Regions from separate parts of the Amycolatopsis sp. NPDC114503 genome, predicted to be linked through region 3. Evidence: riboswitches for the same ligand, from Rfam matches in the RefSeq annotation. Region 3 holds a riboswitch; each other region holds the start of a gene.
The links. A riboswitch is a leader RNA that binds a small molecule or an ion and turns the genes downstream of it on or off. The one in region 3 is predicted to bind cobalamin.
Positions count from the first base shown of each region.

Region 1: linked by a shared signal. The riboswitch ahead of metE (5-methyltetrahydropteroyltriglutamate--homocysteine S-methyltransferase) and the one ahead of ACZ7OI_RS11375 (CbtB domain-containing protein) in region 3 are both predicted to bind cobalamin.
Region 2: linked by a shared signal. The riboswitch ahead of ACZ7OI_RS04605 (hypothetical protein) and the one ahead of ACZ7OI_RS11375 (CbtB domain-containing protein) in region 3 are both predicted to bind cobalamin.

Region 1 is NZ_JBVKDT010000009.1:195,024-204,331, reverse strand. Features, by position in the region: gene ACZ7OI_RS34285 (diguanylate cyclase domain-containing protein) at 1-667, opposite strand, end outside; gene ACZ7OI_RS34280 (cytochrome P450) at 914-2,317, opposite strand; gene metE (5-methyltetrahydropteroyltriglutamate--homocysteine S-methyltransferase) at 2,602-4,866, opposite strand; cobalamin riboswitch at 4,967-5,188, opposite strand; gene ACZ7OI_RS34270 (ribonucleotide-diphosphate reductase subunit beta) at 5,511-6,584, opposite strand; gene ACZ7OI_RS34265 (ribonucleoside-diphosphate reductase subunit alpha) at 6,600-9,308, opposite strand, start outside.
Region 2 is NZ_JBVKDT010000001.1:934,091-943,398, reverse strand. Features, by position in the region: gene ACZ7OI_RS04615 (ABC transporter ATP-binding protein) at 1-372, opposite strand, end outside; gene ACZ7OI_RS04610 (CbiQ family ECF transporter T component) at 369-1,448, opposite strand; gene ACZ7OI_RS04605 (hypothetical protein) at 1,435-2,085, opposite strand; cobalamin riboswitch at 2,099-2,245, opposite strand; gene ACZ7OI_RS04600 (Gfo/Idh/MocA family protein) at 2,274-3,170, shown strand; gene ACZ7OI_RS04595 (GNAT family N-acetyltransferase) at 3,298-4,083, shown strand; gene arfB (alternative ribosome rescue aminoacyl-tRNA hydrolase ArfB) at 4,080-4,508, opposite strand; gene purM (phosphoribosylformylglycinamidine cyclo-ligase) at 4,542-5,612, opposite strand; gene purF (amidophosphoribosyltransferase) at 5,644-7,191, opposite strand; gene ACZ7OI_RS04575 (hypothetical protein) at 7,899-8,288, opposite strand; gene ACZ7OI_RS04570 (DUF397 domain-containing protein) at 8,275-8,514, opposite strand; gene ACZ7OI_RS04565 (helix-turn-helix domain-containing protein) at 9,007-9,308, opposite strand, start outside.
Region 3 is NZ_JBVKDT010000002.1:764,369-773,676, reverse strand. Features, by position in the region: gene ACZ7OI_RS11390 (succinic semialdehyde dehydrogenase) at 1-1,337, opposite strand, end outside; gene ACZ7OI_RS11385 (GMC family oxidoreductase) at 1,354-2,982, opposite strand; gene ACZ7OI_RS11380 (leucine-rich repeat domain-containing protein) at 3,097-8,166, shown strand; adenosylcobalamin (AdoCbl) riboswitch at 8,290-8,374, shown strand; gene ACZ7OI_RS11375 (CbtB domain-containing protein) at 8,417-8,626, shown strand; gene ACZ7OI_RS11370 (CbtA family protein) at 8,652-9,308, shown strand, end outside.

The DNA of each region.
Region 1 (9,308 bases), on a different contig from region 3:
CGTCGACGTCCAGGTAGAGCAAGGCGATCTCGTCCGAACCGCTCGAGCCGAGCACGGTTTCCAGCCGGGCGTTGAAAGCGGCGCTGTTGGGCAGGCCGGTGAGCGGGTCGTGGAGGTTCTGGTGCCGCAGCCGCTCGCCGAGCAGGTGCAGGTCGTCGTCATCGGCCGCCATGAACACCGGGAAGTACGTTCCGGGCCGGTCGCCGGGCAGCGTCGCGATCGTGACGTTCGTAGTGAACTCGCCGTTGCGGCTGTGGCCGAGCTGCACGCTCTGGGCGGTCCGGCGGGCATCCGCAGTGAGCGGCAGCCCGTCGAGCGCGCCGCGCAGCCGCTCGGCGTCCTGCGGGCCGGCGGCGAGATCGGCGATGTGCTTGTCCCGCAACTCGATCGTGGACGTGCCCAGCAGCCGGGCCAGCGCGGCGTTCGCCTCGACGACGGTCCCGTCCGGGCCGGTGAGCGCGATGCCGATCGGCGCGGCGGAGAAGAGCGCGGTGAACCGGCGCGTGGCGCCCGCGTCCTCGGGACGCTCGGCGACCTCGCCGGCGAAGTCGAGCAGGATCCGCTCCACCTCGGCGGGAGGGAGCGTTACTCCGTTGGTGTCGGTCAGTGCCGCCGCGTACTTGCGCGCGACGTCGACCAACCCTGGCGTGGCACCAGGCTCCGGCACTCTCCACCTCTTCATACGCGGACAAAGGCCAGCTCAGGCCCGGTGCGGAGGATCCGAGGACCCACACTGGGTACGAGTCGGCCATAAGTGATGCCACGGCATCACGGACCAAACAGGGTGTCTACCGGCTGAACGAGTGATGGGCACTACACAACTGGTGACATCAAGTCACCTTGAGTACACGAAGGTGGCCTGTACTGCGGTTTTGTCTCCAGCTGTCGACCTTTCTGTCCCGCTCGGCGGCCGTCAACGATAGGCCAGCCGGGCCGGGAGTCCGTCGGCGGGCACCGGAAGCGAGACGTAGTCCCACTTGGCGACGTAGTCCTCGGGCACCGACCAGCGGTGCGCCCGCAGCAGTTCGTGCATGAGCGCCTTGACTTCCAGGCCGCCGAACTGCAGTCCGATGCACTTGTGCGCGCCGCCGCCGAACGGCATCCACGCGAACCGGTGCGATTTGTCCTCGCGGCGGTCCGGGCCGAACCGCTCGGGGTCGAAGCGCAGCGGATCGGTCCAATGCTCGGGGGAGTAGTGGTTCAGCGTCGGCGAAACCCCGACCAGCGTGCCTTCCGGCAGGTAGTGGCCGAGGACGGAAGTGTCCTTTGTGGTCTTTCGGGCCAGCGACGGCACCGGCGCGCGCAGCCGCAGCGCCTCCTTCATGACGAGGTCCAGAGTTTCGAGGCTTTCCAGCGCTTCCAGGTCCGGCAGGTCGTCGCCGAGGCGCAGCGACTCCTCGCGGGCGCGCTCCTGCCATTCCGGGTGTTTCGCGAGGTAGTAGGCCATCGCGCTGGCGGTGATGGTGGTCGTGTCGTGCGCGGCCATCATCAGGAAGATCATGTGGTTGACGATGTCGGCGTCGCTGAACCGGTCGCCGTCCTCGGAGGCCGCGTGGCAGAGCGCGGAGAACAGGTCGTCGCCGTCCGCGTCGCGCTTCGCCGCCAGGTTCTCGCCGAAATAGCGCTCCAGTGTCCGCCTGCCGCGCAAACCCGCGGCCCACCGACCGCCAGGCACCGGATACCGCACCACGGCCGTACCGGCGCGCACAGCGGCCACGAACGCGCGGTTGATGCGCTCGGCGTCGGCGGCGGAGCGCATGCCCATGAAAACCTGCGTCGCGACGTCCAGCGTCAGCTGTTTGAACGCCCAGTACAGCTGGGGCCGGCCGGACGGCAGCGCGGCGACGCCTTCGCGCAACGCCGGGCCCATCTGCGCGACGTAGCCGCGGAGCCGGTCGCGCGTGAAGGCCTCCTGCATGATGCGGCGGTGCAGGTGGTGCTCGCCGAAATCGAGCAGCATGAGCCCGCGTTCGAAGAACCGCTCGATGAAGAACTTCCAGCCCTCCTGGGAAAACGCCTTGTCCTTGTTCACGAGCGCGGCCTGCGTGGCCTCCGGCCCGGACAGCGACACGATCCGCTGGCCGAACACGCCCATCCACGACACCGGGCCGTACTGCTCGAAGCGGCGCAGGTTGAAGTCGAGGCCGAACCGCATCCCGTCGAGCGTGTGGCCGATCAGCGGCGGCCCGTCGTCGCCGAGTACCGGTTTCAGGCCGCTGCCCGCGGGCGGCGGCGCGAGTTCGCGGACCGGCCAGCGTGCGCCGAGCCAGCGTTCGTCCACCTTGCGCGGCAACGGGATCGCGGTCAGCGGCGGCATCCGGCCGCGCAGGTTTTCCGACAGTCTCGTGACGCCGTCGCTCCCGGCGTGAGCGACCTTGCCGAGTGCGCCAGGGCCGACCCGGGCAGCCCGGCCGAGCGCGCCGCCAGCCGTCGGGATTCCCGTTTTTCCGGTCACGTCCGCCATGGCGACCACCTCCCGGCCAGGGTATCGGTCGCGTCCACGGTCCCCTGTTATTGACGCAATGACAATACCTCGCGGGCCTGCCGTTCGGGTGATCCTCGGGCGGTGCCGGGCGACGGTTCCGCCCGGCACCGCCGGTGTCAGCGAGGTTCGGCGCGCAGTTCCCGGGCCGCGCCGACCAGATGCCGCAGCGCCGGTTCGACCTCGGCGTAACCGCGGGTCTTGAGGCCGCAGTCCGGGTTGATCCACAGCCGCTCCGCCGGAACCGCACCGAGCGCCGTGCGCACGAGCCCGGCTACCTCGTCCCGGTCCGGCACGCGCGGCGAGTGGATGTCGTAGACCCCGGGCCCGACGCCGCGGCCGAAGCCCGCTTCGTTCAGGTCGGCGAGCACCTCCATTTTCGAGCGGGCGGCCTCGATGCTGGTGACGTCGGCGTCGAGGGCGTCGATCGCGGGCAGTACGTCGCCGAACTCGGAGTAGCACATGTGCGTGTGGATCTGCGTGGTTTCCGCGACGCCCGAGGTGGCCAGCCGGAACGCGGGCACGGCCCAGTCGAAGTACGCTTCGCGGTCTGCCGCGTGGAGCGGAAGCAGTTCGCGCAACGCGGGTTCGTCCACCTGCACGATCCGGATCCCGGCCGCCTCCAGGTCGGCGACCTCGTCGCGGACGGCCAGCGCGACCTGGCGCGCGGTGTCGGCCAGCGGCTGGTCGTCGCGGACGAACGACCAGGCCAGGATCGTGACGGGGCCGGTCAGCATGCCCTTCACCGGCCGGTCGGTGCGGCTTTGCGCGTACCGGGCCCATTCGACGGTCATCGGCTTCGGCCGGGACACGTCGCCGAACAGGATCGGCGGCCGGACGCAACGGGATCCGTACGACTGGACCCAGCCGGACGCGGTCGCCGCGAATCCGGTCAGTTGTTCGGCGAAGTACTGGACCATGTCGTTGCGCTCGGGCTCGCCGTGCACCAGGACGTCTAGGCCGAGGTTTTCCTGAAGCCGCACGACGCGATCGATCTCGGCGCGCATCGCGGTGCGGTAGCCGGTGTCGTCGAGTTTGCCCGCGCGGTGTGCGGCTCGGGCTCGGCGGACCTCGCCGGTTTGGGGGAAGGAGCCGATCGCGGTGGTGGGCAGCGGGGGGAGGTTGAGGGATTTCTGTTGTGCTGCAGCGCGTTCTGGATAGGGGGTACGGACGTTATCCGCTGGCCGGAGCGCTGCGACGCGTGCCCGGACGTCGGCGTCGTTCAATTCCTTGGCGTCAGCCCGGTCGGCGACCGCGGCTCGTGCCGGGCCTAGGTCGACGGTCTCGCCGCTGAGCGCTCGGCCGAGCAGGACGACCTCGTCTACTTTCTGTCGTGCGAAGGCGAGCCAGTTCTTCAGTCGTGGGTTGAGATCTGTCTCCGCTTCCACGTCGTAAGGCACGTGGAGCAGTGAGCACGACGTCGATACGCTTACCTGTGCTGCGGTGTCCCTCAGCCGTGCCGCGCGGGCGAGCGCGACGTCGGGGTCGGTGCGCCAGATGTTTCGGCCGTCGACGACTCCGGCTAGTACTTCCTTGTCCCGTAAGGCTCCTTCTGCGGCTACTTTGTCCACAAAGGATGCTTCGGTGACCAGGTCGACGGCTACTGCTTCGACGGGGGAGCGGGCCAGTACGCCCAGTGCTCGGCCGAGTCCGCCGAAGTATCCGGCCACCAGCAGCTTCGGGCGGTGCTTTTCCTTTGCCAGCCAGTGATAGGCGCGGGTGAGGGCGTTGAACTCCGGGGTCGTTCGGTCGGCGGCGAAGGCTGGTTCGTCCAGCTGGACCCATTCGACGCCCTCGTCGGCCAGCTTGCCCAGCAGTTCGGTGTATGCGGGCAGAAGTTCGTCTAGCAGTTCCAGCGGAGTGAAGCCGGGTTCGGTTGCCTTGGCCAGCAATAGGAAGGTGACTGGGCCGACGAGGACCGGGCGCGGTGTGATGCCGAGTGCGCGTGCTTCGCGGACCTCGTCGATCGGTGTGGTGCCGGTGAGTGCGAATCGGGAGTCCGGGCCTAGTTCTGGGACTAGGTAGTGGTAGTTGGTGTCGAACCATTTCGTCATTTCCAGCGCTGGGGCGTCTGGGACTCCGCGTGCGGCGGCGAAGTAGGTGTCCAGGGGGGACAGGCCCAGCTTCGTGAAGCGTTCCGGCAGGGCGCCGAAGAGGGTGGTGGTGTCGAGGACCTGGTCGTAGAGCGAGAAGGTGCTGGACGGGATTGAGTCGAGGCCTTGGTTGCGGAGGGTTGTCCAGGTTTGCTCGCGCAGTCGTCGGCCGGTGGCCAGTAGGTCGTTCTCGGTGCTCTTGCCTGCCCAGTAGGACTCCAGTGCCCGCTTGAGTTCTCGGGCTGGGCCGATTCGCGGGTAACCGAGAATGGTGGTGCCGAGGGTGTTCACAGCATGCATCCTCACGTGCTCGCCGGAAGAGTCCGGGCACGCGGAAACGCGGTGCTTCGGTCGGTGCCTTGTCCCGCGAGGCCCGGACTCACGCACGCCGTCGGCGTGCGTGCCATTGGCAGGTATTCGGACTCGTGGGCGTATTGCTCGTGTCTACTGGCTGTCGCTTCCCGGGCGGGGGTGCCCAGTGCTTTACCGCGTTCGCGGTGACAGCGTTCGTTCCCACATACCGCTGCGGGGCAGTCCCGGAGTCTCACCGGGTTCCCTGTTGCCTCGTCAGGGCGCGGGGGCGTCCTGACGAACCAGTGGCGTGGGGGAGTTTAGCTGGTTTGGTACAAGGTGGGTGGGTGTCTTGGAGTGTGGGAGAGAGGGCGGCTCGTCGCCTGGCGGCGACGTTGCGCCTGAGGCGTTGCGTGGGGCACCCCGAAGCTTGATTGTGCTGACGGTCTGAGGGTGGTTGTCAAGGCGGGAAAGATGCCTTGACAACCACCCTCAGACCGCAGGGAGGCTTCGTATCGGGGTGCGGGGGAGGGGGTGGGTGCCTCGATGGTTGGGGTGAGTTGGTGCGGGTTTGTTGGTGTGTAAAAGAACTCGGCCACGCCCTGGTGGGCGTGGCCGAGTGTCGGTTGTGCCTCGGGTGGGGGTCAGTCCCAGTCGAGGGCGCCGCCGGACTGGTATTCGATGACTCGGGTTTCGAAGAAGTTCTTTTCCTTCTTCAGGTCCATTGCTTCCGACATCCACGGGAACGGGTTCTCGTTCTCGCCGTAGATCGGGGACAGGCCGATCTGCTGCGCGCGCCGGTCGGTGATGAAGTGCATGTACTGCTCGCACAGGTCGGCCGACAGGCCGAGCATGCCGCGCGGCATCGTGTCGCGGGCGTACTTGACTTCCAGTTCGCACGCGTCCTGCAGCATTCCGCGCACCTCGGCCTGGAATTCTTCAGTCCACAGGTGCGGGTTCTCGATCTTGATCTGGTTGATGCAGTCGATGCCGAAGTTCAGGTGGATCGACTCGTCGCGCAGGATGTACTGGTACTGCTCGGCGATGCCGACCATCTTGTTCCGCCGGCCCAGCGACAGGATCTGCGCGAAACCGGTGTAGAACCACATGCCCTCGAAGATCACGTAGAACGCCACGAGATCGCGCAGGAACGCCTGGTCGGCTTCCGGCGTGCCGGTCTCGAAGTCCGGGTTCTCCAGGTTCTGCGTGTACTTCAGCGCCCACGCGTCCTTGTCCGAAATGGACGGGACCTCGCGGTACATGTTGAACAGCTCGCCCTCGACCAGGCCGAGGCTTTCGCAGATGTACTGGAAGGTGTGCGTGTGCACGGCCTCCTCGAAGGCCTGGCGCAGCAGGTACTGGCGGCACTCCGGGTTGGTGATCTGCCGGTACACCGCGAGCACGATGTTGTTGGCCACCAAGGACTCCGCCGTCGCGAAGAAGCCGAGGTTGCGCTTGAGCATCTGCCGCTCGTCCTCGGTGAGGCCGTCCGGCGACTTCCACAGCGCGATGTCGGCCTGCATCGCGACCTCGGTCGGCATCCAGTGGTTGTTGCACGCCGCGAGGTACTTGTCCCAGGCCCACCGGTACTTCATCGGCAGCAGCTGGTTGACGTCGGCGCGCGCGTTGATCATCCGCTTGTCGTCGACGTTGATCCGGGCCGCGCCGACCTCGATCTCGCCGAGGCCGGTCGCGTCCGTCGTTTCCACGTTCGTCATGGTTTCAGGGATTCCTTACTGGCAGGCTTCGCAGTCGGGGTCGTCGATCCGGCAGGCAGCGCCCTCGGTGGCGACGAAGTCGACGTCGGTCTTCGGCATCTCCTTCGGCTCCGCCGGGACCGCCGCGGCGGGCGACGGCGACGGTGCGGGGGAGGCGGCCGGAACCGCGGCGGACGGCGACGGCGAAGCGGCCGGAGCGGGGGAAGCAGCCGGGGCAGCGGCAGCCGGGGCGGCCGGGGCCGGGGTGGCGGAGACGGCGTTCAGCTTGCCGTCGGTGCCGCGCAGGGTGCTCTTCTCCACGTGCGTCGCGGACTGCGCCCGCAGGTAGTACGTGGTCTTGAGGCCCTTGTGCCAGGCGTAGCGGTACAGCTCGTCGAGCTTGCGTCCGCTCGGCGCCGCGATGTACAGGTTCAGCGACTGTGCCTGGTCGATCCACTTCTGCCGCACCGAACCGGCGTCCACGATCCACTTCGACTCGATCTCGAAGGCGGTCGCGTACAGCGCCTTGAGGTCGTTCGGGACACGGTCGATCTGGCCGAGGCTGCCGTCGAAGTACTTCAGGTCGCTGACCATGACCTCGTCCCACAGGCCGCGCGCCTTGAGGCTCTTGACCAGGTGCGGGTTGACGACGGTGAAGTCGCCGGACATGTTCGACTTGACGTACAGGTTCTGGAACAGCGGCTCGATCGACTGGCCGACGCCGGAGATGTTGGAGATCGTCGCGGTCGGCGCGATCGCCATCACGTTGGAGTTGCGCATGCCGACGGTCTTGACGCGCTCGCGCAGCGGGGCCCAGTCCAGCGTCGTCGAGGTGTCGACGTCGAGGCCGTCGCCCTGGCGGGCGTCGATGAGCAGCTGCATCGAGTCGATCGGCAGGATTCCCTTGCTCCACAAGGAACCCTCGAACGTCTGGTACTGGCCGCGCTCCTGCGCGAGGTCGGTCGAGGCCGAGATCGCGTAGTAGGAGAGGTGCTCCATCGAGACGTCGGCGAACTTCACCGCTTCGGCGGACGCGAACGGCACGCCCAGCTCGAACAGCGCGTCCTGGAAGCCCATGATGCCCAGGCCGACCGGACGGTGGCGCAGGTTGGAACGGCGCGCCTCCGGGATCGTGTAGAAGTTGATGTCGATCACGTTGTCGAGCATGCGCACCGCGGTCCGCACGGTCTTCTCGAGCCGCTCAGTGTCCAAACCGGACGGAGTGACGTGCTTGAGCAGGTTCACCGAGCCGAGGTTGCAGACCGCGACCTCTTCGGTGTTCGTGTTCAGCGTGATCTCGGTGCACAGGTTGGACGAGTGCACGACGCCGACGTGCTGCTGCGGCGAACGCAGGTTGCACGGGTCCTTGAAGGTGATCCACGGGTGGCCGGTCTCGAACAGCATGGTCAGCATCCGCCGCCACAGCTCGACCGCGCGGACCTTGCGGAACACCTTGATCTCGCCGCGCGCGGCGGCCGCCTCGTACTCGCGGTAGCGCTGCGCGAACGCGTTGCCGTAGAGGTCGTGCAGGTCCGGCGTCTCGTTCGGCGAGAACAGCGTCCACTCGGCGTTCGCCTCGACGCGGCGCAGGAACTCGTCCGGGACCCAGTTGGCGGTGTTCATGTCGTGCGTGCGCCGCCGGTCGTCGCCGGTGTTCTTGCGCAGGTCGAGGAATTCCTCGATGTCGACGTGCCAGGTCTCCAGGTACGCGCAGGCCGCGCCCTTGCGCTTGCCGCCCTGGTTGACCGCGACCGCGGTGTCGTTGGCGATCTTCAGGAACGGCACGACGCCCTGGGACTGGCCGTTGGTGCCCTTGATGTGCGCGCCGAGGCCGCGGACCGGGGTCCAGTCGTTGCCGAGGCCGCCCGAGTACTTGGCCAGCAGCGCGTTGTTCTTGTACGCCTGGAAAATCGAGTCCAGGTCGTCGTCCACAGTGGTCAGGAAGCAGGACGACAGCTGCGCGCGGTTGGTGCCGCTGTTGAACAGCGTCGGGGTGGACGCCATGAAGTGGAACGTCGACAGCAGTTCGTAGAACTCGATCGCGCGGGCTTCGCGGTTGTCCTCGCGGATCGCCAGGCCCATCGCGACGCGCATGAAGAACGCCTGCGGCAGCTCGAACCGGACGCCGTTGTGGTGCTGGAAGTACCGGTCGTACAGCGTCTGCAGGCCGAGGAAGCCGAAGTCGAGGTCGCGCTCGGCGTGAATGGCGGCGGTGATCTTGTCCAGGTCGAAGCCCAGCAGTTCGCCGTCGACCAGTTCCAGCTCGACCGCGCGGCGCAGGTAGGCGCGGAAGTACGCCGGGTATTCGCTGGCCATCTCGTCCTGGCTGGCCTGACGCGGCTTCTGCGCGAGGTAGCTCAGCGCTTCGCCGCGCAGCTTGTCCAGCAGCAGCCGGGCGGACACGAACGAATAGTTCGGCTCCTGCTCGACGAGCACGCGCGCGGCCATGATCTGCGCGAGCGCCAGTTCGTCGGCGGTGATGCCGTCGTAGAGGTTGCGCTTGGCCTCGGCCAGCACCGGCTCGGCGGAGACGTCCTCGAGCCCGGCGACGGCCTCGCCGACGACGTGCGAAACACGCGCCCAGTCGAGCGGGCGGAGCGTTCCGTCGGTGCCCTTGACGCTCAGCGCGACCTCGGCGTGCGCCGGCGCGGCGGCCTCGCGCGCCTTCTTGCGCTCGTCGCGGTAGAGGACGTAGGCGCGGGCGACCTTGTGGTGCTCGCCGCGCATCAGGGCGAGTTCGACCTG
Region 2 (9,308 bases), on a different contig from region 3:
TTCCTCGACGCGTTTGCGCATCACGTCGGGCGCGACGGCGAGCTGCTCCATCGCGTACGCCAGTTCTTCCTCGACGGTGTCGGTGACGAATCCGGCCAGCGGATCCTGCCCGACCACGCCGACCACCGACGCCAGTTCACGCGGCGGATGTGTCGCGGTGTCGAGCCCGGCGACCTCGACACGTCCGCTCAGCGTGCCGCCGGTGAAGTGCGGAACGAGACCGTTGATCGCGCCGAGCAATGTCGACTTGCCGACACCAGTGCGTCCGGCGACGAGGCAGAGCTCGCCCTCCTCGATCACGAGGTCGACGTCGCGGAGCACCGGCCGGTCCGCCCCGTCATAAGTGACGCTGACGTGCGAAAACTCGATCATCGAGCGACCTCCGACACCAGCGCCGGACGCGGCGCGAACCAAGCGGGCAGCACACTGATCAGCACCGCGACGGTCGGCAGCAGCGGCAGCTCCGGCCAGGTCAGCGGGCTGGCCGGGGTGGTGAGCGAAACCGGGTCGGCGATCAGCACGAGCACCGCGGTGGCGACGCCGCACAGCGCGACCAGCGTCTCCGGCAGCTGCCACGGATCGGGCCGGTAGGTCGTGCGCCGGATCTGCCGCCCGCCCAGCACGAATCCGGCGGCGGCCAGCACCAGACCGGCGACGAGCATCGGCACGCCGAGCCACGACGCGGACCCGTCGAGCACGCCGTAAACCCCCACCGCGACGCCGACCAGCCCGGCCAGCACGCAGGTCGCGATCAGCATCCGGACGCGCGGCGAGAGATAGCCGCGCCGTCCGTAGCCACGGGAATCCATGGCCGCCGCGAGTTGCAGCGACCGGTCCATGGCGTCGGCGAGCACCGGCACGAAAATCCCCTTCACGAACCGCAGACCGCGCGTCTTGCCCGCCCGCAGCCGACGCGCGCGGCGCACCCGCTGCACGCTCTCGACCAGCTGCGGTGCCACGGACAGGGCGACAGTGACCGCCGTGCCCACCTCATACAGCGCCCCAGGTACGGCCTTGAGCAGGCGTTTCGGGTTCGCCAGCGCGTTCGCGGCACCGATGCAGAGCACGATCGTGGCCAATCGGAGCCCGTCGTACAGTCCGCCGAGCAGCTCCTCGGCCGAGGTGGGGCCGAGGAGCTGAATGCCGGCCGCGACGCTCGGCAGCGGGATGGTCGGCAGCGTGAACAGGATGTGGCCGCCGTCCTCGCCGCCGATCAGGATCCGGAACAGCACGCGCGAGGCCACGATCACGCCAGCGATCCAGGCGTACATCCGGAAGGCCAGCGCCCACGGCGCGTCGCCGCGGCGGAGCACCACGACGAATCCGGCCACCGCGATCACCAGAGCGAGCAGAACCGGGTTCGTGGTCCGGCTCGCGGCGACGGCGAGCGCGAGCGCCCACACCCACCACGCGCCGGGATGGAGCGCTCGCGGACTACTCCGCGGCACGCCTGCGACGCACCGCGACGACCGTCCCGGCCGCCACGAGCAGCACGACGACCACGATGCCGATCACCAGGCCCCACGGGAATCCACTGTCCGAAGTGGACGCCGGAGCTTGGGCAGGCGCGTTGGCCTTGCGCACCGGCTCGGTGCGCGGCGGCGGGTACTCGGTATAGGACTTGCCGATCGCGAACGACCAGCCCTCGAACGCGCCGGCCGGCGGCTTCCAGCTCTGCGCGCCGACCTGGGCCGACTCCCATTTGCCGCCGTTGGTGGCGGTCCAGAAGCTCCACGACGCTTTCTCCGGCGGCATCCCGGTGCAGGCCTGATCGGCGGGTTTGCCCTCGATCTTGCACATCACCGACAGGCCGTACTTGCCCGCGCCGGTGAGTTCGAAGCCGGCGTTCTGCAGGGCGGTGACGCCGTTTTCCTGCTTGCCGGGGGCGCACCGGATGAGGGTTTCGCCGCCAAGCCCCTGGAAGTCGACGATCACCGTGACGCCGTTGTCGTCCTGGCAATAGCCGTCGGCGCCCTTGCCGGGCGTGGTGGCCGAAGCGGAGGAAGCCCCGCCGAGGCCGGTAGCGACGAGAAGAGCGCAGCCGGCGAGGACTCGCCCCCAGTGCCGCGCGTGCACGAACCGCATGTCAGATGAACCTCGCATCGATCGGACCACGACGGGCGATCCGGCTCGCGATCCCCGGGGACCGCTCACGGTTGCGGGCCAGCGCCGGATTCTCACCGGCTTCCCCCGTTCGTGGCGAAGAACTTGTCGACGTTAACGCACCGCAGGCCCCGCTGGAAGCGACCGCGGCCACACCTACACTTCCGGGCGTGGGACAGGACCAGCTGCGCGTCGGCCTCGTAGGAACCGGACCGTGGGCCACCACGGTGCACGCCCCGGGGCTCGCCGATCATCCAGGGACCGTGCTCAGTGCTGTGTGGAGCCGTCGGCCGGAGGCTGCCGCCGCGCTCGCGCAGGCCTACGACGCCGTGCCCACCAGCGATCTGGACGAGCTGTTCGAGCAGGTCGACGCACTCGCGTTCGCCGTGCCGCCGACCGTGCAGGCCGAGCTGGCGACGCGGGCCGCGGAGGCGGGCAATCACCTCATCCTCGAGAAGCCGATCGCCCCCGACCTCGCCTCGGCGCAGCGTCTCGCCGACGCCGTGACGTCCGCTGGCGTCGCGTCGCTGGTGATGCTCACGCTGCGGTTCGCCCAGCAGACGCGCGATTGGCTGGACGGCGTCACCGCCGCTGGCGGTTGGCGTGGCGGCAACGTGCGGTGGCTGTCCGGCGCACTGCTCGCCGGCAAGTATGCGACCTCGGCCTGGCGGCAGGACCCGGCGAGCGGCGCGCTCGCCGACATCGGCCCGCATGCGTTCGACCTGCTCGACGCCGCGCTCGGCCCGATCACCGACGTCCTTGCCGCGCACCGCGGTCCCGAAGACCTGTGGCAGCTGCTGCTCGAACACGAAGGCGGCATCACGAGCACCGCGACGCTCAGCCTGCGTCTGCCGGTACAGCCGACGGTGGTCGAGTACTCGGTCTTCGGCGAACACGGCCTCCGCACGCTTGGCCGTACCGGCACGGCCAACGACGCGTACACCGCGCTGCTGGACGATTTCGCCGCGATGGTGTCGTGCGGAACGACCACGCATCCCTGCGATGTCCGCCGGGGCGTGCACCTGGCTCGGATCGTGGACCAGGCACGCGCCGCGCTCAATCGTTAATTCGCTTGCCCGGCCTGAGACGATGAGCGGGAAGTTCGTTTCGGACGAAGGAATGCCTATGTGCTCCGCCACGGCCCACTCCGGCCGCGTGGCCTGAGCTGTTCGGCCTGCGCGCCGGTTGTGGGGTTTGCCCTGCCCGGTTCTTGTGCATTCTTTCTTTCTCGAAAGGCTTCCACCAGAGATGTCCGCCCTTCAGGCATATGTTCGTGCGACCGCACCGATCGGCCGCGACACCCTGCGAATCGGCCCGTTCCTGGCCACTTTCGCCCAAGACAGCTCTCATCCGATGGCGAACTACGCCATCCCCGACGACGGCGCGAAGCCCTCGTCCGCCGACCTCGCGGCCCTGATTTCCGCCTACCAGCAACGAAATCTCCTGCCCCGGCTGGAGTTCTTCACCGAAGCCGCTCCCGACGTCGAGAAATCCCTTGTCGGCGCGGGATTCACACTGGAACGACGCGTGCCGGTAATGACCTGCACCGCTGAAGACCGCGTAGATTGTGTTGCCCCGGAACACATTCAGCTGCGCGAACCGGTGTCCGACGACGAATTCCGCCGCCTGCGGTCCGTGCAGAACGTCGCGTTCGGAGAGCCGCCAGAGGTGTCGGACGCCGATCTCGAACGCAACCGCGACTACCTGACGGTCCTAGCCGAACACGGCGAAACCATTGTGGGCGGCGGAGTTGCACTGGACATCGTGTCCGGCGCAACGGAAATCGTCGGCATCGCAGTGGCCGCCGAGCACCGCGGTCAAGGCATCGCAGCGGCAATCACCGCGCACCTAACGCGCCTCGCCCACGAACGCGGCGCGCGGACGGCATTCCTCACGCCAGGCGATGTGGGTATCGGGACGGTGTACCGGCGTGCTGGCTACCAAGTCGCCGGTGAGTGCGTGCACCTGTCGCTGAGCTAATCGTCGTACCGGCCGCCGCGGCCGCGTTTCACGTCGCTACGGCGTTTCTTCGCTGCCAGACGGCGTTCCTTCGAGCCTCGCGAAGGCTTGGTGGGACGCCGTTTGGCCGGCGGCGGCGCGGAAGCCTTCGTCAACACGTCGGCCAGCCGCTCCCGGGCCGCGTCGCGATTCATCAGCTGGGAGCGGTATTCGCTGGCCGCGATGGTCAGCACTCCGTCGACCAGGCGGGCGCCCAAGCGAGCCGTGATGCGTTCCTTCAGCGCGGGCGGGATCACGGCGGAGCCCGCGACGTCGAACGACAGCTCGACGCGCGAGTCCGTCGTGTTCACGCCCTGTCCGCCCGGCCCCGAGGACCGGGAGAACCGCTCTCGCAGTTCGGCGCCCGGGATCACGAACCGGGCGCCGACGCGTACGTCCTCCGCCATGTCTTCAGTGTCTCAAGACGTGGCAAGCGGCTTTCAGAACCGCGGGTGGTCGCCGGACAGCACCGCGCGCGGGCCGTCCGGGTCTTCGGCGGGCTGGACGTCGCCGAGGATCCACGCGGGCACGTGCCGCGCGGTGAGCACCGCCAGCGCCCGGTCGACGTCCTCGGCCGACACGATCGCGACCATGCCGACGCCCATGTTGAACGTCTTCTCCAGCTCCGCGCGCTCGACCTTGCCGCGCTGCCCGACCAGGGCGAACACCGGAGCCGGCGTCCACGTGCCGCGTTCGAGCTTGGCGACGAGGCCGCGCGGCATCACGCGCGCGAGGTTGGCCTCGAGGCCGCCGCCGGTGATGTGCGCGAACGTGCGCACCTCGGTCTCGGCGACCAGCGCGAGGCAGTCCTTCGCGTAGATCTTGGTCGGCTCGAGCAGTTCCTCGCCGAGGGTGCGGCCGAACTCCTCGACGTGCCCGTCCAGCGGCATCCGCGCGATGTCCAGCAGCACGTGCCGGGCCAGCGAGTAGCCGTTGGAGTGCAGGCCGGACGAGCCCATCGCGATGACGACGTCGCCGGGGCGGACCTTCTCCGGCGACAGCAGCGCGGACGCCTCGACCGCGCCGACGCCGGTGGCCGACAGGTCGTAGTCGTGCTCGCCCATCAGGCCGGGGTGCTCGGCCGTCTCGCCGCCGAGCAGCGCGCAACCAGCCTGGACGCACCCCTCGGCGATGCCGCCGACCAGCGCCGCGATCTTCTCCGGCACGACCTTGCCGACCGCGATGTAATCCTGCAGGAACAGCGGCTCGGCCCCGGTGACGACGAGGTCGTCGACCACCATCGCGACCAGGTCGATGCCGACCGTGTCGTGCTTGTCGAGCGCCTGCGCGACCGCGATCTTGGTGCCGACGCCGTCGGTGGAGGACGCGAGGATCGGCTCTTTCCACTTGTCGAGCTTGAGGGAGAAGAGCCCGGCGAAACCGCCGACCCCGCCGCGCACCTCGGGCCTCGTGGCCCGCTCGGCGTGTGGCTTGAGCAGCTCGACGGCCTGGTCACCGGCGTCGATGCTGACTCCGGCGGCTGCGTACGTGGCGCTCGTGGACTCGCTCACGGAAGCGGACTCCCTACTGGACATGCTTGGTTCACGGACGCCGGACGGCGTCTTCGGCACCGTACCCGGCCGCACTCACGGGAGCGGCCGCGCCACCTGCGGCGTCCATGCTTTCGAGCAGGTGCTTGCCGATGAGCGCGTCTTCGGGCAGCGCGATCGGGTACTCGCCGGAGAAGCAGGCCGTGCACAGCCGCGACTTCGGCTGCTCCGACGCCGCGACCAGGCCGTCCAGCGAAATGTAGCCGAGCGAATCGGCCCCGATCGAGCGGCGGATGCCGTCGAGGTCGACGCCGTTGGCGACGAGTTCGGCCCGCGAGGCGAAGTCGATGCCGTAGAAGCACGGCCAGCGCACCGGCGGCGAGGCGATCCGCACGTGCACCTCGAGCGCACCGGCTTCACGCAGCATCCGCACGAGCGCGCGCTGGGTGTTGCCGCGCACGATCGAGTCGTCCACCACCACCAGGCGCTTGCCGCGGATGACGTCGCGCAGCGGGTTCAGCTTCAGCCGGATGCCGAGCTGCCGGATGGTCTGCGACGGCTGGATGAAGGTGCGCCCGACGTAGGCGTTCTTGACCAGACCGGTGCCGTACGGAAGGCCCGAGCCCTGCGCGTAGCCGATCGCGGCCGGGGTGCCGGACTCCGGCACGGGCATCACGAGGTCGGCGTCCACCGGGTGCTCGACGGCCAGCTTGCGCCCGATTTCGACGCGCGTGGCGTGCACGCTGCGACCGGCGATCGACGTGTCCGGACGCGCGAGGTAGACGTACTCGAAGACGCAGCCCTTGGGCTCCGGGTTCGCGAACCGCGACGAACGCAGCCCCTCGGCGTCGATGGCGATCAGCTCGCCCGGCTCGACCTCGCGCACGAACGACGCGCCGCAGATGTCGAGCGCGGCGGTCTCGCTCGCCACGACCCAGCCGCGCTCCAGCCGACCGAGCACCAGCGGGTGCACGCCGTGCGGGTCGCGGGCCGCGTACAGGGTGTTTTCGTCGGCGAAGACCAGGCAGAACGCACCCTTGAGAGTCGGCAGCAGATCGAGCGCGGCGGCCTCGATGCCCTTGTCGGCGGCGTTCGCGGCGAGCAGCCCGCAGACGAGGTCGGAGTCGCTGGAAGACCCGGTGAGCCCGGCGTGCGGCTTCAACCCCGCGGCGACGGTGCGATCGCGCAGCTCGGCGGTGTTGACCAGGTTGCCGTTGTGCGCGAAGGACAGGCCGCTGCCGGTGTCCGTGGTGCGGAAGATCGGCTGGGCGTTCTCCCAGATCGTGGCGCCGGTCGTCGAGTACCGGCAGTGCCCGACGGCGATGTGGCCCTGCAGGGACTGCAGGACCTGCTCGTCGAAGACCTGGCTGACGAGCCCGAGGTCCTTGAAGACGACGATCTGCGAGCCGTCCGAGACGGAGATGCCCGCGGCCTCCTGCCCGCGGTGCTGCAGGGCGTAGAGGCCGTAGTAGGTGAGCTTGGCGACTTCTTCCCCGGGAGCCCAGACGCCGAAGACGCCGCACTCCTCACGGGGTTCCGGTTCGGGTTGATCTTCTTGATCTTCGGGTCGAGCAGGACTGGCGGAGGGGTCGGAAACCACCGGGAAGCTCCCAGGAAGACGTGGGCGGGCCGAGTCCAAGTGTAAGGGGTGGACGAGGTGGGGAAGCGGGCCGCGGCGTGGTTCTGACCACTACGGGGGAGGAGGTTGCGGAGCGGTGATCTGGTTTTGGAGCGGGGGTCTTGAGGGGGTTTGGGGTGTACGGGGGCTGCTCGTCGCCTGGCGGCGACGTTGCGCTCGGGGCTTGCGGGGGCACCCCGAAGCTTGATTGTGCTGACGGTTGGTGGGTGCGCTGGTGGGTTTGTGTGCGCGGGCTGCGGTGGGGTGGGTGGTGCGCGGGGCTTGGGTGGGTTGGCGCGTTGGGGTCGCGGGTGGCGGTTGAGCGCTGGGCGCGAGAGAAGGGGCGCGTCCCGACGTGGCAGGGGGTGCATGCGACGCACCGGACGCCACGTTGGTGCGCGGGGCGCAACCAATTCCGCATGGGAGGGCGTCGTGGCGGGGAGCGGGCGAGCCGTGAAGGGGCCCTTGAGGGAATCCACGTCCGTGAAGGCGGCCCTCACGACCATCGTGGGTCGTGAGGGGAACCCTGAGGGCGTCTGAGTCTGTGAAGGTGGCCCTCACGGACGGGCGGCCGGGGAGCAGCCGCGGGAGGGGAGAAAAGAGCCAGGCCCCGCACGAAGTGGATTGGGCCACTTCGTGCGGGGCCTGAAATTCGGGGGCCGGTGGGGACGGCGCGGGAGAAGGGCGGATCAGCTGGCAGCTAGCCACTTCGAGCGGCCGCCTCGGCCGGGGATCCAGCAGCCTGCTGTCGAGGCTGCTGCGGCGGCCGGTTGGCGCTCGGGGAGGGCTAGCACTTCGCCCAGTACCTGGCTTGCTTCGCCGCGCGAGCGCCACAGGGTGGACGCGGGGGCGAAGATGTTCTGTTCGCTGCCAGGGATTCGTGTGGCTTCGGCGTCGTCCTCGGCATTCAGACGGACGACGTCCACCACGTTGTCGTGGACTCGCACTCCGACCACGGCCTGCACTTCGCCGCTTCCGTCCGTCGGGTGGACGAACTGGTAGCCGCGGTCGATAAGTTTCTGCAGGCCTTGCTCGATGTCGCAGGCGGGGCCGACGACGTTGTTCTCAGCCGAGGACATCGTCGAATTCGCCGTCCTTCGCGCCGGCGAGGAAGGCCGCCATCTCCGCACGCGTGTAGACGAGCGCCGGGCCTTCCGGGAAGCGGGAGTTCCGCATCGCGATCTCGCCCGAGGTCAGCGGGGCCACTTCGACGCAGTTGCCCACCGCGCCGCTGTAGCTCGCTTTGCGCCATTGTGCGCCGGTCAGACGGTCGGCCGGAACACCGTTCTCGAACCGCTCAGCCATGATGCCACCTTCCGGGAAGGACGATGAAAAGCTCAGGAATCTGCATGTGCATTTGCCTGTGACTTCGACGCTAGCACGCGCGCATGCAGCGGTAAATGCACGTGCAGAATTTTCTGCAAATTTCTCACTGCGTGACGACACGGTTCAGTAGAAGTTCCCAGACAGGTGATTCGAGCACTACCTGAACGGGCTAATTATTACCTTGGGTAACGATATTGGCAGCCTGATAACGCACCGCGTTCGTGACTCGCTACCGCTGGGTGCAGCGGGTGAATGAAGAACACTCACCGTGATAACCTAAGAGGAGAGAGGGAGGCGTGGAACCGGGTCAGTGGAAACCGACTTCCGGACTTATGCACGCTCGGTGATGAGAATGGGGGTGGGGCGTTCTCTACTCGGTTACTGCTCGTCCGGATGGCTGGGCCGGAATTCTCGGTGGGAAGAATTTCACCGGGGACGACGCCTCGGTGCGATGAAGAGGGAGACCGCGGCTCAGATCTCGGCCTTGCGCTTCGCGATGCGGGCGCGGCTGCGTTCCGGAGTCTCCGCGTCGACAGCCAGCAGGTCCAGCGCTCGGCCGTACTTCTCGATCTCGTCGCGCTTGTCCAGGTAGTGCGCGCCGGTCAAGTACTCGACGTAGACGATGTTCGGCAGCTCCGCCTCGGCGAAGCGCAGCAGCGAGAACGCGTGCTCGGCCGACAGACCGCTTCGGCAGTACGGCAGGATCTGCACCGACACGTGCGGCAGCGTCGTCACCTCGAGCAGGTACTCCAGCTGCTGCCGGAACACCTTCG
Region 3 (9,308 bases):
TTGACGTTGCCCGTCTCCAACCGAGCAGCCACCGCGGAAGCCGCGCGAAGATCCTTGCCCCACACCGAAGCGTTCAGCCCGTAGTCGGTGTCATTCGCCAGCTCGACGGCCTCGTCCACCGTCCGGTACCGGTGCAACGCCACCACGGGACCGAAGGTTTCGGTGACCCCGCACAGCATGTCCTTCGTAACGCCTTCCAGGATGGTCGGCTCGAAGAACGCCGGGCCCAGGTCCGGGCGGGGACGTCCGCCGCACAGTACGGTGGCTCCCTGGGAAACCGCATCGTCCACATGGGACTTTACCCGGTTCAGGTGGTCCACCGAAACCAGCGATCCCATTTCCGGCCCGAAATCGTAAGCCGCCCGTACGTCCAACGAAGAAGCCTTGGCGACAAAGGCTTCCTTGAATTCCTCGTAGCGCGATTCCGGCAGGTAGATCCGCTCGATGTGCATGCAGATCTGCCCGGTGTTGCCGAACGCGCCGAACACCGCGCCCGCCGCGGCGTCGGCGAGATCGGCGTCCGGCAGCACGATCATCGGGTTTTTGCCGCCGAGTTCGAGACAGCAGCCGATCAGGTTCCGGCCCGCCTGTTCGCCGATCACCTTGCCAGTCGCGGTGGATCCGGTGAACATCACGTAGTTGGCCTGGCCGATCAGGGTCGGGCCGACGTCCGGACCCTCGCCGCACACGACCTGGAACAGGCCCTTCGGCAACCCGGCTTCTTCCAGCAACTGCACGCCGTACAGCGGCGAAAGGGCGGTCTTGTTGTCCGGCTTCAACACCACCGCGTTGCCCGCCATCAGCGCCGGAACGGCATCGGAAATACCGGTGGCGAAAGGGAAATTCCACGGCGCGATGATGCCGACGACGCCCTTGGGCACCCGGATCTCGGTCGACGACGACACCAGCGGCACCGGTCCGCCGCGCCGCGTCGGAGCCAGCAGTTTCGGCGCCCGCCGCAGGTAATGGCTCATGATCATCGGCGGATCGCACGTTTCCTCGATCGCCATCCGCCGGTTCTTGCCGCTTTCGACCTGGATCAGGTCGGCGATCGTCCGCGCGCGGTCGATGAAGAGCGAATGCGCCCGCCGGAACACCGCGAGCCGCTGCTTGACCGGCGTCGCGGCCCATTTCGCCTGTGCCGCCCGCGCGGTGGCGAACGCCTGCTCGATGTCAGCGGGCGTCGACTGCGGCAGATCCACCAGGACGTCGCCGGTGTAGACCTCGGTGAGCGGCCACACCGCGCCGCCCGAGCCCGGCACGCGCGCGACGAGCTGCCGGAGGAACTCGTCGGTCGCCGAGGCCGGGCGAGTGGGCCGGACCGGGGTGAGGGTCATGGTCTTCCGCTCCTTCTCAGTTGCCGGAAAGAACCAGCTGCGCGCCCATTTCGCCGATCATGATGCAGGGCGCGTTGGTGTTGCCGCCGGTGATCGACGGCATGATCGAGGCGTCGCAGACCCGCAGCCCGTCCACGCCGCGCACCTTGAGGTCCGGTCCGACGACGGCCAGGTCGTCCACACCCATCCGGCAGGTGCCGACACCGTGGTACACCGACGTCGCGCGGTTGAGGATCGCGTCGCGCAATTCCTGGCCGCGCAGGTGCTTGCCCGGGTGGATCTCCTCGTTGACGGAACCCTTGAACGCCCCCGACGCGAAGATCTCGCGCACCATCTCGGACCCCTCGCCGAGGACTTCGAGGTCGGCCGGGTCCGCGAGGTACTGGGGGTCGATGAGCGGCGTCGCGGCCGGATCCGCCGAGGCGAGCCGGATCGTGCCGCGGCTCTTCGGGTAGATGAGCGTGGTGAGGACGGTCAGCGCCGGCCGCTTGTCGACTGCATGCCGGATCGGCGCGTCCTGGTTCGGCGAAACGTACGCCCACGGCAGCAGGTGCAGCTGCAGGTCCGGCACCGTGTCGGCTTGCGACGTCTTGAGGAACGCGAGCGCCTCGAACACCGAGTTCGCCAGGAACGTCGAACCCGGCTTGAGCAGCTCGCGGGCCATCCCGCGGGCGAAATACGGCGCGGTGCCCTTGTTCTTGCACGACGACACCTGGAACGTCAGCGCGTGGAACATGTGGTCGTGCAGGTTGTCGCCGACCGGCAGATCCGCGAGCACGTCGATGCCGTGCTCCTTGAGATGCTCGGCGTGCCCGATCCCGGACAGCATCAGCAGCTGCGGCGACCCGACGAACCCGGCGGCGAGGATGACCTCCTTGCCCGCCCGGATCGTGCGGTGCTTGCCGCCTGCGTCGGTCACCTCGACCCCGGTCGCGCGGCCGTTCTCGACCACCACTTTCCGCACGAACACGCGGGACTGGATCTCGAGCGTCCGGGGCGCGAGGTGGTGCAGATAGCCGCGCGAGGCGCTGTAGCGGAGGCCGTCGGCAGCGTTCTGCTGCATCCGGCTGACGCCTTCCTGCGACTCGCCGTTGTAGTCGTCGATGATCTCGCAGCCGATCGCGTCGGCCGTCGCGTCGAGGAACTGCAGCGTGCCTTCCTGCGGGATCTTGTTGCGGGTGATCTTGATCGGCCCGCCCGCGCCGCGGAAGGCGTTCTCGCCGTCCTCGAAGTCCTCCATGCGCTTGTACGCGGCGTTGACGCTGTCGGCGTCCCAGCCGGTGTTGCCCTCGGCCGCCCAGGAGTCGAAATTCGCCCGGTTGCCGCGGACGTAGACCATCCCGTTGACCGAACTGGAGCCGCCGAGCACCTTCCCGCGCGGCACCGGCATGCGCCGATCGAGAACATGTTTCTGCGGGACGGAGTAGAACCCCCAGTCGCTCGTCCGCTTCAGCTGGGGCACCGCGTGCAGCGGGGCGACCAGCCCCGGCTTGCGCAACAGCAGCTGCTCGTCGCTCTTGCCCGCTTCGAGCACGATCACGCTGGCCCCGGACTCCGCAAGCCGTCCGGCGACGGCAGCTCCCGAGCTGCCCGACCCGACGACCACGTAGTCGGCTTCGTTGCTCCGGGCCACCCTGGCTGCCATGTCCGCTCCTCGTCCCGCGCACCGCCGAAACTATAACCTGTTCTAGTTCAGGCACGGTATAGCTTTCCCGCCGGACGCGCAACGCTTCGCGCGCGAACCTGATTGACTTGCCCCATGGGGACCGAGGACGCGAACCGCCGCATCGACGCCGCGCTCGCCGCCGAGGAGACGACGCTGGATCTGCGGGGGCTGCAGCTGACGGAGGTCCCGCCCAGGGTGGCGGAGATCGGCGGCCTCGAGAAGCTGGTGCTGGAGGGCAACTTCTTGCGCGAGCTGCCGGAATGGCTCGCGGGGCTTCCGGTGCGGGAGCTGGACCTCCGCCGCAACCGCCTGGTGCGGTTGCCGGAGTGGCTGGGGACGATGGCCGGTCTCCGCAGCCTCGAGGTGAACGAGAACCGGCTCGTCGAACTGCCTCGATCAATGGCCGGGCTGGAGCTGGCCGAGCTGTTCGTCAGCGGGAACCCCGTCGAGCCGCCGGAGTGGCTCGGCGGGATCACCAGCCTGCGGATGCTGGACCTGGGCAGCTGCGGGCTGGCCAGCGTCCCGGAGTGGGTGCGCGGCTTGCCGAACCTGGTCCGGCTCGATCTGGACGGCAATAGGCTCGAGAGCCTCCCGGGCTGGCTCGGCGAGATCCCCGGCCTGGCGAAGCTGTACCTGCATGACAACCTGCTGACCGAGCTGCCGCACTGGATGCGTGGCCTGCCGCTCGTCGAGCTGTACCTCGACGACAACCCGCTGGCCGAGGTGCCCGCTTGGCTGGGCGAAGCGAACGGGCTGACGGAACTCAGCCTGGTCCGTTTGCGCCTGGCCGAGGTTCCCGGGTGGGTCGCCGGGCTGGACCGCCTCACCCGGCTCGACCTGGACGGAAACCAGGTGGCCGAGCTGCCGGACTGGATCGGCGGCCTGGAGAAGCTGACCGTGCTGAACGTCGCGCGGAACCGGCTGCGCACGGTGCCGCGGCTGCCGTCCGGGCTCCGGGAACTGCGCCTCGCGTCGAACCCGCTCCCGGAGCTGCCCGACCACCTGGCGACCCTGACCGGGCTGACGACGCTGGCCCTGAGCGACCTCGCGCTGGGCGAGGTGCCCGGATGGGTCCGCGGCTGCACCGGCCTGACGGGGCTGTACGTCGACCGGAACGAATTGACCGGGCTGCCGGAGTGGCTCGGCGAGCTGACCGCGCTGAAAGCCTTGTGGATCAACGACAACCGCTTGGCCGAGCTGCCGGAGTCGTTGCGCGGCCTGCGCGATCTCCGTCGGCTGTATCTGGGCAACAACCTGCTGCGCGGACTTCCCGGGTGGCTCGGCGAGCTGACCGGACTGGTCACGCTCGGCGCCGGCGGATGCGGTCTCACCGAGCTGCCGCAGTGGCTGAACGGGTTGCGCGGGCTCGAAGTCCTGTGGTTGAACGACAATCCGCTGCGCGAGCTGCCGGGCTGGTTGGCTCGGCTCGAGAGCCTCGTGCAGCTCAGGCTCGACAACACCCAGCTCGCCGAACTGCCGGACTGGCTGGGCGAGCTGGCCCAGCTCACCACGCTGCACCTCGACTCCTTGCCGCTGGCCGAGCTGCCGTCGTGGCTGCGGGCGACCGAGCTGACCGAGCTGAGCCTCGGCAATTGCGGGCTGAAAGAGCTGCCCGACTGGTTCGGGGACCTGACGTCGCTGCAGATCCTCCAGCTGTCCTCGAACCAGTTGCCGGACCTTCCCGGTTCTTTCGGCCGCCTGACCGGGCTGACCGAACTGCGGATGAACTTCAACCGGCTGGCACAGCTGCCCGGCCCGCTCGTCAATCTGCGCGTTCTTTCCGTTCTCGTCAATCGGATCGCGGAGGTGCCGAGCTGGGTGCGCCAGTGCTCCGACCTTCGCGAGCTGTCGCTGGGGGACAACCGTCTCAGCGGGGTGCCGGAATGGCTGGGCGATTTCCCGGCGCTGACGAGGCTGGACCTGGCTCGCTGCGACCTCGACGCGGTGCCCGGCTGCGTGCGCGGCTTGCGTCGGCTCGACGGACTGGACCTGAGCGGCAACCGGATCGCGGAGCTTCCCGGCTGGTTTCCGGAACTCGAGAGCTTGACCGACGTGCGGCTGGACAACAACAAGCTGGCCGTCCTCCCCGCGGAGCTCGCCGGGCTGAAACACCTGATGTCGCTTTCCGTGCGGAACAACCAGATCGCCGAACTGCCGCAGTGGCTGGGTTCGTGCCAGGCGTTGACCGATCTGCGGATCAGCGCGAATCCGCTGAACCGGCTGCCGGACGTGGTGGGCGAGCTGACCGGTCTCGTCATGCTCGAGTTCGACGACATCGGGATCACCGAGCTGCCCTCGTGGCTGGAGGACTTCGGCGGGTTGCGCTACCTCTCGGCCGACGGGAACCCGCTGGACTTGACCGCTTTCGACTTCGGCGGGCTGGCCGGGCTTCGCAGTCTGTACCTCGCCCGGTGTTCGCTCGGCGAGCTGCCGGACACGTTGGCTCAGCTCACGAGATTGCGATTTCTCGAAGTCAGCAACAACGAACTCGCCGCGGTGCCTGAGTGGCTGAGCGAGTTGACGGCTCTCACCAGCTTGTCCTTGGGAGGCAACCAGCTACGCGCGCTTCCGGCGAAGATCGGCGCTCTCGCCAAGCTCAGGTGGCTGCGAGCCGGGCGGAACGATCTCGCGGACCTGCCGGACAGCCTGACCGACCTGGCCAGCCTCGAAATGCTCGACCTGTCGGTCAATCAGCTGCGCGCCCTCCCGGCGCATCTCGACAAGCTCGTGAGCCTGAGCAATTTGTCCGTGGCGGAGAACTCGCTGACCGAACTCCCGGAGTCCCTGGGACACGTCGCTGGTCTTCAAAGCCTGGACGTCCGCGGCAACCAACTCACCGCCCTCCCCGAAACTCTCCCGCACCTGACCCGCCTCACCACCCTCCTCCTCTCCGACAACCACCTCCGCAGTCTCCCCTCCGCCCTCGCCGAACTCCCCAACCTCGCCACCCTCAGCGTCTCCGGAAACCCCTTCATCAGCCCGCCCCCGGAAATCACCGCCAGCGGTTCCGAATCCGTCCTCGAATTCCTCCGTGAATGCGAGCGCGGAAGCACCGCCCAATGGGTCTCGAAACTCCTCGTAGTAGGCGAAGGCGGCGTAGGCAAAACCTCCCTTGTCCGGGCCCTCGCCGAAGACGCGCACGACCCCGATGAACCCTCCACGCACGGCCTCCTCGTCCGGGACCTCGAACTGGACCATCCGGGCCGCGACGTCCGGATGCGCCTGAGCACCTGGGATTTCGGCGGCCAGCAGATCTACCACGCCACCCATCAGTTCTTCCTCACCAACCGTTCCCTCTTCGTCCTCCTGTGGAATTCGCGACTGGGCTGGGAACAAGGCAAACTCCACTACTGGCTCGACATTATCACTGCCCGCGCGCCGGAATCGCCGATCGTTCTGGTGGCCACGCACATTCACGGCCGTCCGGTGGATCTGCCGCTCGCCGAATTGCGGGCGAAATACCTGAGAATCGTCGCGAGTGTGCACGTGGACAACGCGACACGCGACGGTGTCGGAGAACTCCGCGACCTTCTCGCACGGCATGCGGCGGAATTGCCGCTCATGGGTTCGGAATGGCCGACGTCGTGGCTGGCCGCCGCGGACGCGGTGCGGCAGACCCAGGAGAACCACATCACCGTCGGCCGGATGTGGCAGAGCATGGCTAAAGCCGGGGTCACCGGTGCTGAGCCGAGCCGGTTCATCGCGCGGGCGCTGCACGAACTCGGCGACATCCTTTATTACCCGGAGGATCCCGAATTGCAGGAAACGGTCGTGCTGCGGCCGTCGTGGGTCAACGACTACATCAGCCGCGTCCTGGACAGCGACGAGGTCGCCGAAAAGCACGGGCTGCTCACGAGGGAACACCTGACCGCGCTGTGGCACGACCTCGACAAGGGGATCCGCGACCATTTCCTCGGCATGATGGACAAATACGACCTGTCCTACCGCGTCGAGTCGAGCGGCGGGGGAGACCTCAGCCTGGTCGTCGAGCGGCTGCAGTGGAATCCGCCGGACTACGAACCGCAATGGGCGGCCGCGCGGGAGAATTCCCAGCAGATCAAGGTCATCTACCGGCTCAACACCATGCCGCCGGGCATTCCGACCTGGTTCATCGCACGGTCGCACCGGTTCAGCCGCGACGTGCATTGGCGCACCGGCGCGCTGCTCGGCCACCGCGACGGCCGCCATCTCGCGCTCGTCAGCGCGGATCGCCAGCACAACACCGTCGAGCTGACCGTGCGCGGGCCGTCGCCGGTCGGGTTCTTCATGGTGCTGGACGAGGGCCTCAACCTGACCCTGGAACGCTTTCCCGGCCTGGACATCACGCGCCGCGTGCCGTGCCGGTGCGAGCCGGACTGCCCGGAGCTGTTCGACTACGAGAACCTCCGCGCCCGGCTGGAGCGCACGCCGCCCAAGCACGAGATCGAATGCCATCGCTCCGGCGAGCAGGTTTCGGTGCCGGAGCTGCTGTTCGGCCTCTCGCCGGCCGAGCGCGATTCGACGCGCGCGTCCATGGAGCAGCTGACCCGGACCGTCGAGCAGTTCGGCGAGCGGCTGGAGGAGCAGAGCGATTACCACCAGCGGATGTTCCTTCGCCTGCAACGGCTCGCGCAGCACCAGCAGGAAGCCCGCTGCCCCAGCGTGTTCGCGGTCGTCCCGGCCGGGCGGCGGCGGATCACCGGCTCGCCGTACGAGATCCACCTCTATTGCGAGGAACCCGGCGCCTGGCATCGGCTGGACGGCGACAAGGGCGTCTACCCGGTTTCGCAGCCGCACGAGTGGTTCGTGAAGCTCGGGCCGTACCTGGAGCATCTCATCCGGGTGCTCAAACACGCCGCGCCGCTGGCCGGGCCGGCGCTCGGGGTCGCTGCCGGCGTGCTGAACGAGCAGCTGAAATCCGACACCGACCTGATGAAGGAGCTGGCCGCGCAGCTGCCGAAGGACCTGCACCGCGAGCGCGTGCTGCCCGGTGCGGACCGGTCCGACGACGACCTTCCGGAGCCGCACGCGAAGACCGACGCGGACTTCCGCGCGCTGAAGGCGATGCTCGGCAAACTCGACCCGGACGAGGAATGGGGCGGCCTGTCGCGCTACGACACGCCGGAGGGACTGACGCTTTACCTGTGCCCCGAGCACCTGGCCTTCTACCGCAACCCCGCGTGAGCGGCCTTGCTCCGTTCGGTGCGACCCCGCGCACACCGGCTGGGCAAACCAGGCGATAAGCGACACGTCGGACCCTCGGTCGATTGACGACCGGCCGGACACCGCCGTACCGTGCTGCTCGCGCGACGGCTTCCCGAAGCCGGTGAGATTCCGGCACGGTCGCGCCACTGTGTGCCCATCCCGGGCAAGTCAGGTCGAGGAGCCGTCGTCAGGTCCACCCGCAAGGGACGCGTCATCCCGAAGGAGAGCCATGGCCACCATTCCGGCCGACCGGTCCACCCCGGTCGTCTTGCCCGTGTCGAAAGCCGCTTTGCTGCTCGGCGCCACCATCGTCGGCGCGCTGCTGCTGTACTACTTCATCGGCGTCGACCAGGGCGCGGTCTCGATCTTCGGCAGCGACACCCACGTGCACGAGTTCGTCCACGACGCGCGGCACTTCCTCGGCTTCCCCTGCCACTGACGCGCCCGGAACGGACAACCGAACAATGCAGAACAAGCTGATTCTGCGCGGCCTCCTCGCCGGAGCGCTGGGCGGATTGCTGGCGTTCGTCTTCGCCCGGGTCTTCGCCGAACCGCTGACCCAGGCGGCCATCGACTACGAATCCGGCCGCGACGAGGCGCAGATGGCGCTCGACAAGGCCGCCGGCGTGCCGACCGAGCACGAGGGCCACGAGATCTTCAGCCGTGCGGTGCAGGGCAACCTCGGCATCGGGCTCGGCATGGTGCTCTTCGGGGTCGCGATGGGCCTGCTGTTCGCGGTGACCTACACCGTGCTGCTGGGCCGCGTCGGCCGGATCCGCGCGCGGGTGCTGGCGGTGCTCGTGGCCGGGGCCGGTTTCCTGTCGCTGTACCTCGTGCCGTTCCTGAAATACCCGGCCAACCCGCCGGCGGTCGGGCACGAGGCCACCATCGGCGCGCGCACCGGGCTCTACCTGACGATGGTCGTCGCGTCGGTGGTCTTCCTGGTCGCGGCCGTCGTCGTGGGCAAACGGCTCGCGCCGAAGCTGGGCAACTGGAACGCGACCCTCGTCGCGGGCGCCGGGTTCGTCGTGCTGTCCGCGCTCCTGATGGCGCTGCTGCCGTCGCTCGGGTCGCTGGCCAGCAACGTCGCCGAGTACGGCCCGCAGACCAGCGAAACCCCG